One region of the Paenibacillus sp. FSL H8-0034 genome, then DNA from elsewhere that is predicted to be linked to it. Evidence: a T-box and tRNA genes for the amino acid it is inferred to sense, from the RefSeq annotation. Region 1 holds a T-box; the other holds one or more tRNA genes.
The links. The T-box of region 1 lies ahead of ileS (isoleucine--tRNA ligase). A T-box ahead of a tRNA ligase gene usually reads a tRNA of that ligase, here a tRNA-Ile.
Positions count from the first base shown of each region.

Region 2: it has a tRNA-Ile gene. The T-box ahead of ileS (isoleucine--tRNA ligase) is inferred to sense a tRNA for this amino acid. The anticodon was not compared.

Region 1 is NZ_JBBOBS010000001.1:3,342,958-3,350,298, reverse strand. Features, by position in the region: gene NST47_RS15010 (RluA family pseudouridine synthase) at 1-607, opposite strand, end outside; gene lspA (signal peptidase II) at 612-1,103, opposite strand; gene NST47_RS15000 (TraR/DksA C4-type zinc finger protein) at 1,224-1,991, shown strand; gene NST47_RS14995 (DUF5665 domain-containing protein) at 1,992-2,276, opposite strand; gene ileS (isoleucine--tRNA ligase) at 2,395-5,163, opposite strand; T-box leader at 5,207-5,464, opposite strand; gene NST47_RS14985 (DivIVA domain-containing protein) at 5,505-5,984, opposite strand; gene NST47_RS14980 (YlmH family RNA-binding protein) at 6,129-6,920, opposite strand; gene NST47_RS14975 (YggT family protein) at 6,917-7,195, opposite strand; gene NST47_RS14970 (cell division protein SepF) at 7,219-7,341, opposite strand, start outside.
Region 2 is NZ_JBBOBS010000001.1:741,587-748,927, reverse strand. Features, by position in the region: rRNA gene rrf (5S ribosomal RNA) at 1-53, opposite strand, end outside; rRNA gene NST47_RS03405 (23S ribosomal RNA) at 156-3,101, opposite strand; tRNA gene NST47_RS03400 (tRNA-Ala) at 3,241-3,316, opposite strand; tRNA gene NST47_RS03395 (tRNA-Ile) at 3,341-3,417, opposite strand; rRNA gene rrf (5S ribosomal RNA) at 3,470-3,586, opposite strand; rRNA gene NST47_RS03385 (16S ribosomal RNA) at 3,708-5,250, opposite strand; gene lysS (lysine--tRNA ligase) at 5,633-7,129, opposite strand; gene greA (transcription elongation factor GreA) at 7,236-7,341, opposite strand, start outside.

The DNA of each region.
Region 1 (7,341 bases):
GGTCCCGACCGATTGGAGCATCCACCGTACCTTGCTCATGCGTCACATTCCCGTGTACAACAGCCAAATATTTTCTGACCACCGTATGTTCCTTCAGCTGCGCGGCCAATGATTGGTGAGCCGTATCATTTTTGGCAGCCATCAGCAATCCCGAGGTATCTTTATCAATTCGATGGACGATTCCAGGGCGCATCACCCCATTAATCCCAGATAAATCTTGACAATGGTACAGCAGTGCGTTAACCAATGTACCGCTATAGTGGCCAGGAGCTGGATGAACAACAAGCCCTCTTGGCTTATTGATGACTATCATGTCCCCATCCTCGTAAACCACTTCGAGCGGAATGTTCTCAGCGGTCAGATTCAATTCTTCCGGTTCAGGTGTAAGCAGTTCCAGTTGGTCGCCTGCCGACAGCTTGTAATTAGCCTTAACAGGTGCACCATTGACTTTCAGATGGCCGTCCTTGATCCATTGTTGGACCAGACTGCGGGATACGTCCTCATCCGATGCTTCAGCCACGAATTTATCAACCCGTTCACCTTGATCCTGAGCCTCTGCAATCCATTCTTTCCGATTCTCCAATTCTTCTTGTTCAGAAACAGACATAAGATTACGCGCCTCTCTTTTCTTTTCTCCAGCTGATGATGGAATCGATAAAAATGAGTGCTACACCAATGCAGATCGCTGAATCGGCAATATTAAAAATCGGATAGGTATAGTCAACAGGGCTGCCAAAACCATTAAATTGGAAACGAAATTTTAGAAAGTCGACCACTTCACCAAACAATGCCCGATCAACAAAGTTCCCCAAAGCTCCACCCAATAGCAGGCTTAGCGCAACGGGCAGCAGCTTTTTACCCTCTTTGTAGCTTTTGCGAAGATAAATTATAATACCAGCCGCAACAACCAACGTGATCACAATAAAAAACCACCGTTGATCCTGCATAATGCCAAAAGCAGCACCACGATTCCGATGTGACGTAATTTGAAAAAATTCACCAATAACCGAAACCGCCTCATTTAATTCAAGCCGATTCACAATCAGCCATTTGGTAACCTGATCTAAGATCAGTACCACTAACGCATATAAATAATATCTCAACGTTACAGCTCCTTTTTCGCTTCCTGCTCCTGATTTACGCCTTAGACCCATGATTTACCTATGTAAAAAACTTCGTTTCTGCAAAAAATAGCAGCAATGCTCTCAAAGGAGGCGTACTTGATGACTCATGATCCTCATCCAATCAGCTCTCAGCAATTGCAATCGTTACGCTCAATTTTACTTGAAGAACAACAATGGCTGGAGAAAGAGAGAGAAAGCAACAGCCATTTTGGTCTCTCCGACTCCCTTCGTGATCAGACGGGCGAGCTATCCACTAACGATAACCATCCAGCCGATTTAGGGTCAGAAATGTTTGAACGCAGTAAAGATATAGCTTTAAACGTTAACCTGGAAAGTCATTTTACCCAAGTTGCAGAAGCACTGGAACGAATCGACAAGGGGCAATATGGCATCTGCCAGAGCTGTGGCGCTCCTATTTCTTTTGAACGACTAGAGGCTGTGCCTACTACCTTATATTGCAAAAAACACGTTCCTGATGCTCCTGACATAGAGTATCGTCCAGTCGAAGAAGATATTCTGGCCCCGCCGTTCGGCAGAACGAGTCTGGACGAACTTGACAAGGAAACCGAATTTGACGGCGAAGATGCTTGGCAAATCGTTGAAAGCTGGGGCAGCTCCAATTCACCGGCTATGGCAGACAACCCCAACATTTCAAATAACTATAACGACATGGAAATTGAAGCTGACGAGCAGGTTGGTTACGTGGAAGCTTTTGAAAGCTTTTTGGCAACGGATATATATGGTCAACACGTTACTTTGATCAGAAATCGAGCCTATAACGAGTATATCCATAACAATGAAGGCGAAGGTTTGCTAGAGCTTGACCCGCAGGATGCCGAAGATGATACGTATACGGATCTCACTTAGCTAATAGGTTCTTCCCTCCAATTGATATTGGACATGCTTGATGATATCAGCTATATAGTCTCCGATTATCGGTAAATTCAAGGCTCCCAACAATTGAAGAACATACAGAATCGTCGTAGCAAACACAGTAAAACCAATCGCGATCCCGACACCTCTTGCTAAACCAGCCAGTAAATTCGAGAAAATGAGCTTACGCGGACTGTTGAGCAGATCCACATAATCGGCAATTTGGGTTCGTTCCATCTGATTTGCAATCTTGGTCACTTGCTGGTGGATACTTTCCATAAGCTTCCGATCCGGCAATGTTTGATGTCCGCTCAAGCCCATTCCTCCAGACTTTCTCATCAGACTCATCCCGTCAGCAGGATCTTTTGTTTTCTGCCGCGGGATGAGTCCATTCTGATTAAACCTCTATCCTCTGCTTGATAACTTCCGCGCAGCGTTTGCACAAGGTCGGATGATCTGCATCCAGACAGACATCCTTGGTAACATTCCAGCAGCGCTCACATTTTTCACCTTCAGCTATTTTCACCTGTACAGACAACCCTTTGGATGAACGAGCCCCCTCTGGTGCCGTCGTTCCGGCCTCATGGACCTCAACGGCAGAAACAATAAACAATTGCTCCAATTGCTCCAAGCCGGCTAACAGCTGTGCTTGCTCCGCATTAGGATACAGATGAACCGCTGCACCGAGCGAATTCCCGATCATTTTTTCCTTACGTGCATCCTCCAAAGCCTTCAGAACATCATCACGCACAACGATAAACTGCTCCCACTTGGATTCCATCTTTTCATCGAACAGCGTCGTATCCACTTCAGGCAGCTCGCTTAGTTGAATGCTGTCCAACTCAGTACCTGGAATGTACTTCCATACTTCATCCGCGGTATGCGGCAAAATCGGAGCAATTAACTTAGTTATTACCGTCAAGGCATCATATAATACGGTTTGTGCTGCTTTTCTACCCGAATCGGACGGGGCACTTGCATAAAGTCTGTCTTTAATAATGTCCAGATAAAAAGCACTCATCTCCACGGCGCAGAAATGATGTACAGACTGATACACAATATGAAACTCGTAGGCGTCGTATGCCTTGATAACACGGTCTGTCATCCGGTTCAAACGTGCCAGTGCAAAACGGTCCAGCTCATTCATTTGGTCAGGAGCCACACGATCTGCTGTCGGGTTAAAGTCTGATAAATTCCCCAGCAGGAAACGCAGCGTGTTCCGAATCTTGCGATACACTTCGGTAATTTGATTCAAAATATTGTCTGAAATGCGTACATCCGATTGGTAATCAACCGAAGAAACCCACAGGCGTAAAATATCGGCGCCCAGCTTGTCGCATACCTTATTAGGATCAATGGTATTGCCCAGTGATTTGGACATTTTACGCCCTTCACCATCCAACGTAAACCCATGACTCAAAATTCCTTTATATGGCGATTGTCCGTGCACAGCAACACCCGTAATTAAAGAAGAATTGTACCAGCCGCGATATTGGTCCGAGCCTTCCAAATACAGATCTGCCGGCCATTCCAACTCGTCTCTTGTTTCAAGAACAGCCACATGACTCGACCCGGAATCAAACCATACATCCATGATGTCGGTTTCCTTACGGAATTCAGTATCCCCGCTGATCGGGCAAACCGTACCTTCTGGCAATAGCTCGGATGCATCCTTTTGAAACCAGGCATTGGAGCCTTCACGCTCAAAAATTTGAGCCACATGCTCAATCGTTTCCTTATTGACGAGCGGCACATTGCTGTTCCGACCGTAAAAAATTGGAATCGGTACTCCCCATACCCGCTGACGCGAAATGCACCAATCGCCACGATCTGCGATCATGTTATGCAAACGAACCTCGCCCCAGGCCGGAGTCCATTTTACCTTTTTGATTTCCTCCAGCATTTCTTCGCGAAACTTGTCTACAGATGCAAACCACTGCTCGGTGGCACGGAAAATAACCGGCTTCTTTGTCCGCCAATCATGCGGATATTGATGCTGGATCAAGCTCATGTGAAGCAAATGTCCTGATTCTTTCAGCATTTCGGTGATCACTTTATTGCCTTTATCGTAGAACATCCCTTCAAAGCCTGGCGCTTCCGCTGTAAAATGACCTTGATCATCAACAGGACAAAGCACACCGAGATTGTAGCGTTGACCAATCACAAAGTCATCTTCCCCGTGACCCGGCGCGGTATGTACACAACCCGTACCCGCTTCCAGTGTGACATGATCTCCTACCATGACAAGTGATGTCCGATCGTAGAACGGATGCTGACACAACACATGCTCAAGCTCACTGCCTTTAATTTGCGACAATACCTTAACATCCGTCCAGCCAATTTCCTTCGATACGGCTTCAAGCAAGCCTTGAGCCACCACATACTTTTTGCCTTCCACTTCGACAAGCGCGTATTCGAAATCAGGATGCAAGGAAATACCCAGATTGGCAGGCAACGTCCAAGGTGTCGTCGTCCAAATCACAATCGAAGCATCCTCGGGCAGCTTGCCTTTACCGTCTTTCACTTGAAAAGCGACATACACAGAAGTAGACGTTTTGTCCTGGTATTCGATTTCTGCTTCAGCTAGTGCACTTTCCGAGGACGGAGACCAATAAACCGGCTTAAGCCCCTTGTAAATATAGCCTTTATTCACCATTTCACCAAATACGCGGATTTGCTGAGCTTCGTATTTGGGCTGCAGTGTAATATAAGGGTTGTTCCAATCGCCGCGAACGCCTAAACGTTTGAATTGCGCCTTCTGCCGTTCAACCGATTGCAGTGCGTAGTCCTTACAGTATTCGCGAAACTCATGAACGCTCATTTTTTTACGATCAATTTTATCGTTGTTGGCAACAGCCTGCTCAATCGGCAAACCATGTGTATCCCAGCCTGGAACGTAAGGCGCGTCGTAGCCCTGCATCGTTTTGAAGCGTACAATAATATCCTTAAGTACCTTGTTCAACGCATGTCCAATATGAATATCGCCATTCGCATAAGGAGGGCCATCATGCAAAATAAACTTAGGTTTTCCCTTGCGGCTCTCCTGTACCTTGCTATAAATATCAATTTCTTCCCAATGCTGCTGCATACCTGGCTCTGCTTGCGGCAAGTTGCCTCTCATCGGAAAATCAGTTTGTAATAAGTTTAATGTTTTGCCATAATCCATTAGTGTCCACTCCTTCGTTATATACAAAAAAACCTCCCATCCCCATAGGGACGAGAAGCCTCGCGTTACCACCCTGATTAAGACTTGCAGCTGTGCGCCAGACTTCTGTTCAGAAATCTTCGGCTTGCAGCCCAATAGCCTTCACTCAATAATCGTTAACGGGATTAGCCGATCCTCTCTACTGCTGGTTCAAGAGAATGCTCCTGGGTGATTTTCCATTACTGCAAAGATCGGGCTCGCACCAATCCCCGACTCGCTTTCCTTGCGTACGTAACCTACTCTTCCCACTCATCGCTTTTTGTGATCATTGTAGCAGTTTATTTTGCAATAGGCAAGCCGACTTAAGCTTGTTCAATTTCGATCCGTTCCATAGCATTCCAATCCTCTTGACCGAGCAGTTCAAGCTGTGCTTCCAGCAAAGTGCGAAAGCGTGTACGATAGATCGAAGCCTGCTTTTTGAGCTCTTCGATTTCCACAGAGATTTTGCGGGATTTCGTCAAGGATTCATTAATAATCCGGTCCGCATTTTTCTCGGCTTCCTTTATAATGAGCTGCGCCTCTTTTTTGGAATTGCTCCTTAACTCGTCGGCAGCTTCCTGAGCCACGATAATGGTCTTGCTCAAGGTTTCTTCGATACTGGAAAAATGATTAAGACGCTCCTGGATCGCAGCAAGCTGATTCTGCAAGTCCTTATTCTCACGGATATTTGCTTCATAATCTTTGATGATTTGGTCCAAAAACTCGTTTACTTGATCTTCATCATAACCTCGGAATGATCGGCCAAATTCTTTATTATGTATATCCAACGGTGTTAAAGCCATTGCTGCACCTCCTGAAAATTTGACATCAGTCCGGGAATCTCCGAGACTTGCTGTCCGACGCGTATTGCTATATTCGACGACACCTTCGTTATTTCCTTCATTTATCCAAAAAAACCTGAAAATTTTAACAAAAAAAATCGGCAATCACGCATATTTGCCGATTCTTAACCGATATCTTCCTTTTTTCGTAACACCTTCTACTTCCAGCACCTGAAACCGCCCAAAGCCTTGCAAGGATACCACATCTCCTGATTTCAAAGGCTTGCTCGGATCCTCTTCCTGCTTCCAGTTCAGCTTGCAGCGTCCCGCTTTAATGGGAATCAGGATTTTGGCACGGCTCAGATGATATACGTCACTGACAATACCATCCAAGCGAAGCGAAGCCACAGACAGCGTCATTTCTTCGAGCCTCGTTGGGGACACCAGCAGTTGGTCAAGCGTCAGCTGCTGGGTCTGAACATGCACGCGATGCACCTGCTGCAAATTCAGTCGCATATAATCAGCTACTTCCGATGCCACGATAAACTGACAGCCCTGATCGGTTACATAAATATCTCCGACTTTCTCTCGTTTCATACCGAGCGCAAGAATCGAACCCATGTAATCCCCATGGTCCAGATCCTTCAGTTTATTGTCCAATGAAGTAACAGAAATCAAGCTGATTCCCATATCCTCTTTATCCAATGCGCGATATTCAGGAGCTACAAAAGCTCGCTTACGCTCCGCTTGCTCATGTCCACCATCAAATCGGATATGAATATCCATGCTTCGATTTGCAAGCGTAGATAAAATGAAAGCCTGCCTAGGGTCCAAAAAATCGGTTAATTTAACCATATGCTGTTCCGCGCGTGCGATCCATTCGGCAGCCTTATCTACAAATCGATGCTCATCCGGATGGAAGTGGGTGTACACTTGCTCCCTGTTCTTCTCCATCATTTAATAAAAAACAACAGGACAGCTGCAATACCTTGCCCAACAAAGCGTAAAGCAATTAGCGCAACGATCGGCGAGATATCGATAACTCCAGCGATAGGTGGAATAAACCGACGAAAAATGGACAAATACGGTTCGCACAGCTTGCCCAATATTTCGCCAATAAAGCTTTCTTTTGCACTAGGCAGCCATGATAACAGCACGTAGGCGATCAGCATGTATGTATAGATTTCAATAAGTGTGTTAACGTAGCCAACAATAGCAAACAAACGATTCACCTCGATTTAGAATGTGGTTGGAGCTAGCCCTCGTTATTCAGTATTTCCGAAATCGAGCCATGAATTTCAACCGTGTCCGGTGTGCACAGAAAAATATTAGGACCAATTTTGGAAATCGAACCATTGAGCGCATATACAGTGCCGCT
Region 2 (7,341 bases), 2.6 Mb from region 1:
ACGGTCGTGTTCGAGATGGGAACGCGTGGTTCCCCTTCGCCATCATCACCAAACGGGATTTTACATCAAGGTTTGCACCCTGAAAACTAGATCCGAAACTTCACATTACGCTTGAGCAGCGCGCCTCACTCGCTTTCGCTTGCAAGACTCTTTCTTTGGATAAGCCCTCGACCGATTAGTATTCGTCAGCTCCATACCTTGCGGCACTTCCACCCCGAACCTATCTACCTCATCGTCTATAAGGGGTCTTACTAATTTGGGAAATCTCATCTTGAGGGGGGCTTCGCGCTTAGATGCTTTCAGCGCTTATCCCTTCCGTACGTAGCTATCCAGCCGTGCTCCTGGCGGAACAACTGGTACACCAGCGGTACGTCCATCCCGGTCCTCTCGTACTAAGGACAGCTCCTCTCAAATTTCCTGCGCCCACGACAGATAGGGACCGAACTGTCTCACGACGTTCTGAACCCAGCTCGCGTACCGCTTTAATGGGCGAACAGCCCAACCCTTGGGACCTACTTCAGCCCCAGGATGCGATGAGCCGACATCGAGGTGCCAAACCTCCCCGTCGATGTGGACTCTTGGGGGAGATAAGCCTGTTATCCCCAGGGTAGCTTTTATCCGTTGAGCGATGGCCCTTCCATTCGGTACCACCGGATCACTAAGCCCGACTTTCGTCCCTGCTCGACCTGTTTGTCTCGCAGTCAAGCTCCCTTGTGCCTTTACACTCTGCGAATGATTTCCAACCATTCTGAGGGAACCTTAGGGCGCCTCCGTTACATTTTAGGAGGCGACCGCCCCAGTCAAACTGCCCACCTGACACGGTCCCTGCACCGGATTACGGTGCGAGGTTAGAACTCGGATACGATCAGGGTGGTATCCCAACGTCGCCTCCACACAAGCTGGCGCTCATGCTTCAGTGGCTCCCACCTATCCTGTACAGATCGTACCCAAGTTCAATATCAAGCTGCAGTAAAGCTCCATGGGGTCTTTCCGTCTTGTCGCGGGTAACCTGCATCTTCACAGGTAGTAAAATTTCACCGGATCTCTCGTTGAGACAGCGCCCAAGTCGTTACGCCATTCGTGCGGGTCAGAATTTACCTGACAAGGAATTTCGCTACCTTAGGACCGTTATAGTTACGGCCGCCGTTTACTGGGGCTTCGGTTCATAGCTTCACCTTGCGGTTAACCACTCCCCTTAACCTTCCAGCACCGGGCAGGCGTCAGCCCGTATACTTCGCCTTACGGCTTCGCACAGACCTGTGTTTTTGCTAAACAGTCGCTTGGGCCTTTTCACTGCGGCCCCCTCGGGCTATTCACCCTACCGAGGCACCCCTTCTCCCGAAGTTACGGGGTCATTTTGCCGAGTTCCTTAACGAGAGTTCTTCCGCGCGCCTTAGCATACTCTGCTCGCCCACCTGTGTCGGTTTGCGGTACGGGCACCTTCTCCCTGGCTAGAGGCTTTTCTTGGCAGCTTGAACTCATGACCTTCGCTACTGTAATTTTCGCTCCCCATCACAGCTCAGCCTTAATAGTGTGCGGATTTGCCTACACACCAGCCTCGCTGCTTGGACGGACATCCATCAGTCCGCGTCACTATCCTTCTGCGTCACCCCATTGCTCATAACGGTTCACGGTGGTACTGGAATTTCAACCAGTTGTCCATCCACTACGCCTTTCGGCCTCGCGTTAGGTCCCGACTTACCCTGAGAGGACGAGCCTTCCTCAGGAACCCTTAGGCTTTCGGCGGACAAGATTCTCACTTGTCTTTTCGTTACTTATACCGGCATTCTCACTTGTGTAGTGTCCAGCGCTCCTTACGGTACACCTTCAACCTCTACACAACGCTCCCCTACCCAAGAACAATTACTTGTTCGAGCCATAGCTTCGGTGGCAGGTTTAGCCCCGTTACATTTTCGGCGCAGAGTCACTCGACCAGTGAGCTATTACGCACTCTTTCAATGGTGGCTGCTTCTAAGCCAACATCCTGGTTGTCTGGGCAACTCCACATCCTTTCCCACTTAACCTGCACTTGGGGACCTTAGCTGATGGTCTGGGCTGTTTCCCTCTTGACCATGGATCTTAGCACTCACGGTCTGACTCCCGGATAGAAGTCTGTGGCATTCGGAGTTTGACTGGACTTGGTAACCCTTGGCGGGCCCCGCACCCAATCAGTGCTCTACCTCCACGACTCTCAACTCCGAGGCTAGCCCTAAAGCTATTTCGGGGAGAACCAGCTATCTCCGAGTTCGATTGGAATTTCTCCGCTACCCCCACCTCATCCCCGCATTTTTCAACATGCGTGGGTTCGGGCCTCCAGTGCGTGTTACCGCACCTTCACCCTGGGCAGGGGTAGATCACACGGTTTCGGGTCTACGTCCACGTACTACGATTTTCCAAAGGAAATATCGATGCGCCCTATTCAGACTCGCTTTCGCTGCGGCTCCGGCTCTTCACCTTAACCTTGCACGGGAACGTAACTCGCCGGTTCATTCTACAAAAGGCACGCCATCACCCATAAACGGGCTCTGACTTTTTGTAAGCACACGGTTTCAGGTTCTATTTCACTCCGCTCCCGCGGTTCTTTTCACCTTTCCCTCACGGTACTGCTTCACTATCGGTCACTAGGGAGTATTTAGCCTTGGCAGATGGTCCTGCCGGATTCCCACGAGGTTTCACGTGTCTCGCGGTACTCGGGATCCGTCTACAGGTGTCGCAGATTTTCGGTTACGGGATTGTTACCCTCTGTGATGAGCCTTTCCAGACTGCTTCACCTATTCTGCTAACCCGATGTTGACGTCCCACAACCCCTAAGAGCAAGCTCTTAGGTTTGGGCTGTTCCGCGTTCGCTCGCCGCTACTGACGGAATCACTTTTGTTTTCTTCTCCTGAGGGTACTTAGATGTTTCAGTTCCCCTCGTATGCCTCCTATGTAGCTATGTATTCACTACATGGTACATGAGCATTACCTCATGCGGGTTCCCCCATTCGGACATCCCCGGATCAAAGCCTGCTTACGGCTCCCCGAGGCATTTCGTCGTTCGCCACGTCCTTCTTCGGCTCCTAGTGCCTAGGCATCCTCCGTGTGCTCTTATTAGCTTAACCAATTCCGCTAATAAGTTCGATTCCGAAGAATCGATCTATGTGGATGTTACTCAACCGAAGTTAAGTAACGCTGCTCTAAACATTTGTTTCGTTTCGGTATCTAGTTTTCAAGGAACAAGCTATTCGGTAAATATAAAATTGGTGGAGCCAAGCGGGATCGAACCGCTGACCTCCTGCTTGCAAGGCAGGCGCTCTCCCAGCTGAGCTATGGCCCCATAAGGGATTCAAAAATATTCATTTGGTGGGCCCTAGTGGACTCGAACCACCGACCTCACCCTTATCAGGGGTGCGCTCTAACCAGCTGAGCTAAGGGCCCTCAGTCGTTCTTTTCTTGCGTATATAGGTGTTCATAACCTCTAAAGAGGCTCGCTTGGCAACGTCCTACTCTCCCAGAACCCTGCGGTTCAAGTACCATTGGCGCTGAAGGGCTTAACGGTCGTGTTCGAGATGGGAACGCGTGGTTCCCCTTCGCCATCATCACCAAACGAAGCTTGCGGTATGACTTGAGAGTTATCCTCTCAAAACTGATCAACGAGTGAGCGTTGTTGTTGCCATTGGCAACTTATACTGCTGATACGCTTCTGTGCAGAAGCAATATCTCCATAGAAAGGAGGTGATCCAGCCGCACCTTCCGATACGGCTACCTTGTTACGACTTCACCCCAATCATCTACCCCACCTTCGGCGGCTGGCTCCCTTGCGGGTTACCCCACCGACTTCGGGTGTTGTAAACTCTCGTGGTGTGACGGGCGGTGTGTACAAGACCCGGGAACGTATTCACCGCGGCATGCTGATCCGCGATTACTAGCAATTCCGACTTCATGCAGGCGAGTTGCAGCCTGCAATCCGAACTGAGACCGGCTTCTAAAGATTCGCTCCACCTCGCGGTTTCGCTTCCCGTTGTACCGGCCATTGTAGTACGTGTGTAGCCCAGGTCATAAGGGGCATGATGATTTGACGTCATCCCCGCCTTCCTCCGGTTTGTCACCGGCAGTCGATCTAGAGTGCCCAACTCAATGCTGGCAACTAAATCCAAGGGTTGCGCTCGTTGCGGGACTTAACCCAACATCTCACGACACGAGCTGACGACAACCATGCACCACCTGTCTCCAATGCTCCGAAGAGGGCACCTATCTCTAGGTGTTACATCGGGATGTCAAGACCTGGTAAGGTTCTTCGCGTTGCTTCGAATTAAACCACATACTCCACTGCTTGTGCGGGTCCCCGTCAATTCCTTTGAGTTTCACTCTTGCGAGCGTACTCCCCAGGCGGAGTGCTTACTGTGTTAACTTCGGCACCGCGGGTATTGAAACCCCCGACACCTAGCACTCATCGTTTACGGCGTGGACTACCAGGGTATCTAATCCTGTTTGCTCCCCACGCTTTCGCGCCTCAGCGTCAGTTACGGTCCAGAAAGTCGCCTTCGCCACTGGTGTTCCTCCACATCTCTACGCATTTCACCGCTACACGTGGAATTCCACTTTCCTCTCCCGCACTCCAGTCACCCAGTTTTCGATGCGACCCGGGGTTGAGCCCCGGAATTAAACACCAAACTTAAATGACCGCCTGCGCGCGCTTTACGCCCAATAATTCCGGACAACGCTTGCCCCCTACGTATTACCGCGGCTGCTGGCACGTAGTTAGCCGGGGCTTTCTTCTCAGGTACCGTCAATCCAGGAGCAGTTACTCTCCTAGCCTTTCTTCCCTGGCAACAGAGCTTTACGATCCGAAAACCTTCATCACTCACGCGGCGTTGCTCCGTCAGACTTGCGTCCATTGCGGAAGATTCCCTACTGCTGCCTCCCGTAGGAGTCTGGGCCGTGTCTCAGTCCCAGTGTGGCCGTTCACCCTCTCAGGTCGGCTACGCATCGTCGCCTTGGTGAGCCGTTACCTCACCAACTAGCTAATGCGCCGCAGGCCCATCTACAGGTCACAGATTGCTCCGTGTTTCTTGATTCAGACATGCGTCTCAATCACCTATCCGGTCTTAGCTACCGTTTCCGGTAGTTATCCCGATCCTGTAGGCAGGTTGCCTACGTGTTACTCACCCGTCCGCCGCTAACTGTTCCCGAAGGAACAATCCGCTCGACTTGCATGTATTAGGCACGCCGCCAGCGTTCGTCCTGAGCCAGGATCAAACTCTCCATTAAGGTAGAACTTTGATTTGCACTCATTCACTGCTGACGAGAATTTGCATTCTCTTATACTGCTATTTACTCACTCGTTGATTCAGTTTTCAAAGGACAATTCTTTTCGATCATTTTCGACATTCCGTCAAAAGCGACCTGATTAATATAGCACATTGGCCAGCTTCATTGCAAGTACTTTTTTTATCATTATATGTTTCTCACCATGACCAGAAAAGCTTGCCCTCGAAGCGACAAAAAGTAATATAACAAATCGACAAGAAAATTGCAACAACTATTTTTCAGCTTGTTTTTCAGCTATCTCAGTATGCCCAACTAACCAAAAAAAATGTAAAACGCACCTCCCAAAAGGAGATGCGTCTTACTCATTTTATATCAAAGGAACTTATTCGCCTTGGCGTTCGCGCATCGAAGGAAATAATAAGACATCCCTAATCGATGGGGAATCTGTGAGCAGCATAACAAGTCGATCAATTCCGATGCCGAGTCCGCCTGTAGGTGGCATTCCATACTCCAGTGCACGTAGGAAGTCCTCATCCATCTCATGTGCCTCATCATTGCCTTGCTCACGCTCAATCAATTGCGATTCAAAACGCTCACGTTGATCTATAGGATCATTTAATTCAGTGAATGCATTCGCATGCTCACGGGCCACAATAAACAGCTCAAAACGATCAGTAAACCGCGGGTCCAGAGCATTCTTTTTGGCTAAAGGAGAAATCGCCACAGGATGGCCATACACAAAAGTAGGCTGAATCAAAGTTTCTTCTACAAATGCTTCAAAGAATTGATTCACAATATGACCAAAGGTCATTGTCGGTTCAGCATGAACCTTATGTTCCTTAGCCAATTGGTGTGCTTCCTCATCGGTCATATGCTTGCTAAAGTCAACGCCAACAACCTCTTTAATCGCATCAACCATCGAAACGCGTCTCCATTCCGGAGTCAGGTCAATTTCCTGTCCTTGATACTGGATCTTGGTTGAACCCAGCACTTCCTGAGCAATATGTGCAATCAAAGTCTCAGTCAGCTTCATGATATCCAAATAATCCGCATACGCTTCATAAAGCTCAATCATCGTAAACTCTGGATTATGGCGAGTCGATGTTCCTTCATTACGGTATACACGTCCAATCTCGTACACCTTTTCCATACCGCCAACAATCAAACGCTTCAGATGAAGCTCGATAGCGATACGCAAATGGAGCTGCATGTCCAACGCATTATGATGCGTATTAAAAGGGCGCGCAGCCGCACCACCTGCTATCGAGTGCAGGGTCGGCGTTTCCACCTCCAAATATCCGTGGGAATCCAAATATCTGCGCATGGACTGAATTATTTTCGAACGCTGAATAAAGGTAGCCTGAACTTCCTGATTCATAATCAAATCCACATAACGCTGACGGTAACGAAGCTCCACATCCTTTAAGCCATGGAACTTGTCCGGAAGTGGCAATAACGATTTGGAAAGCACGACGACATTGTTCACTTTGACGGAGAGCTCACCTGTTTTGGTTTTAAATACAGCCCCTTGAACGCCGATGATATCTCCGATATCGAGTAAATTAAAGGCCTGGTACTGTACAGCGTCCAGTGCATCCTGACGTACATACAATTGAATTTTACCGGAAATATCCTGAATATGGGCAAAACCTGCTTTACCCATGCCGCGTTTTTGCATAATACGTCCTGCTAGACTAACTTCTATGGATTGTGCATCCAATTCTTCATGGGTTAATTGATCATAAGCTTGCAGTAATTCGCCTGCGTGATGGGTAACCTCATACTTTTGACCAAATGGGTCAACGCCCAGGCCCCGCAGTTCATCCAGCTTGTTACGCCGTATTTGCAGTAATTCATTAAACTCTTGTTCTTCTGACATCGTGCTCCCAGCCCCTTATCCATCATTCTTCTTACATTAAAAAAGCTTCCAGAGGAAGCTTTTTACTTGTATAAAACCGTATCGATTTCAACTTGCTTTCCACATCTTACTTCTTAATATCAATGATTTCGTACTGAATCGTGCCTGCGGGAACATTAATATCCACTTTAGTTCCTTTCGGTTTGCCGAGAATAGCCTTACCTACAGGACTT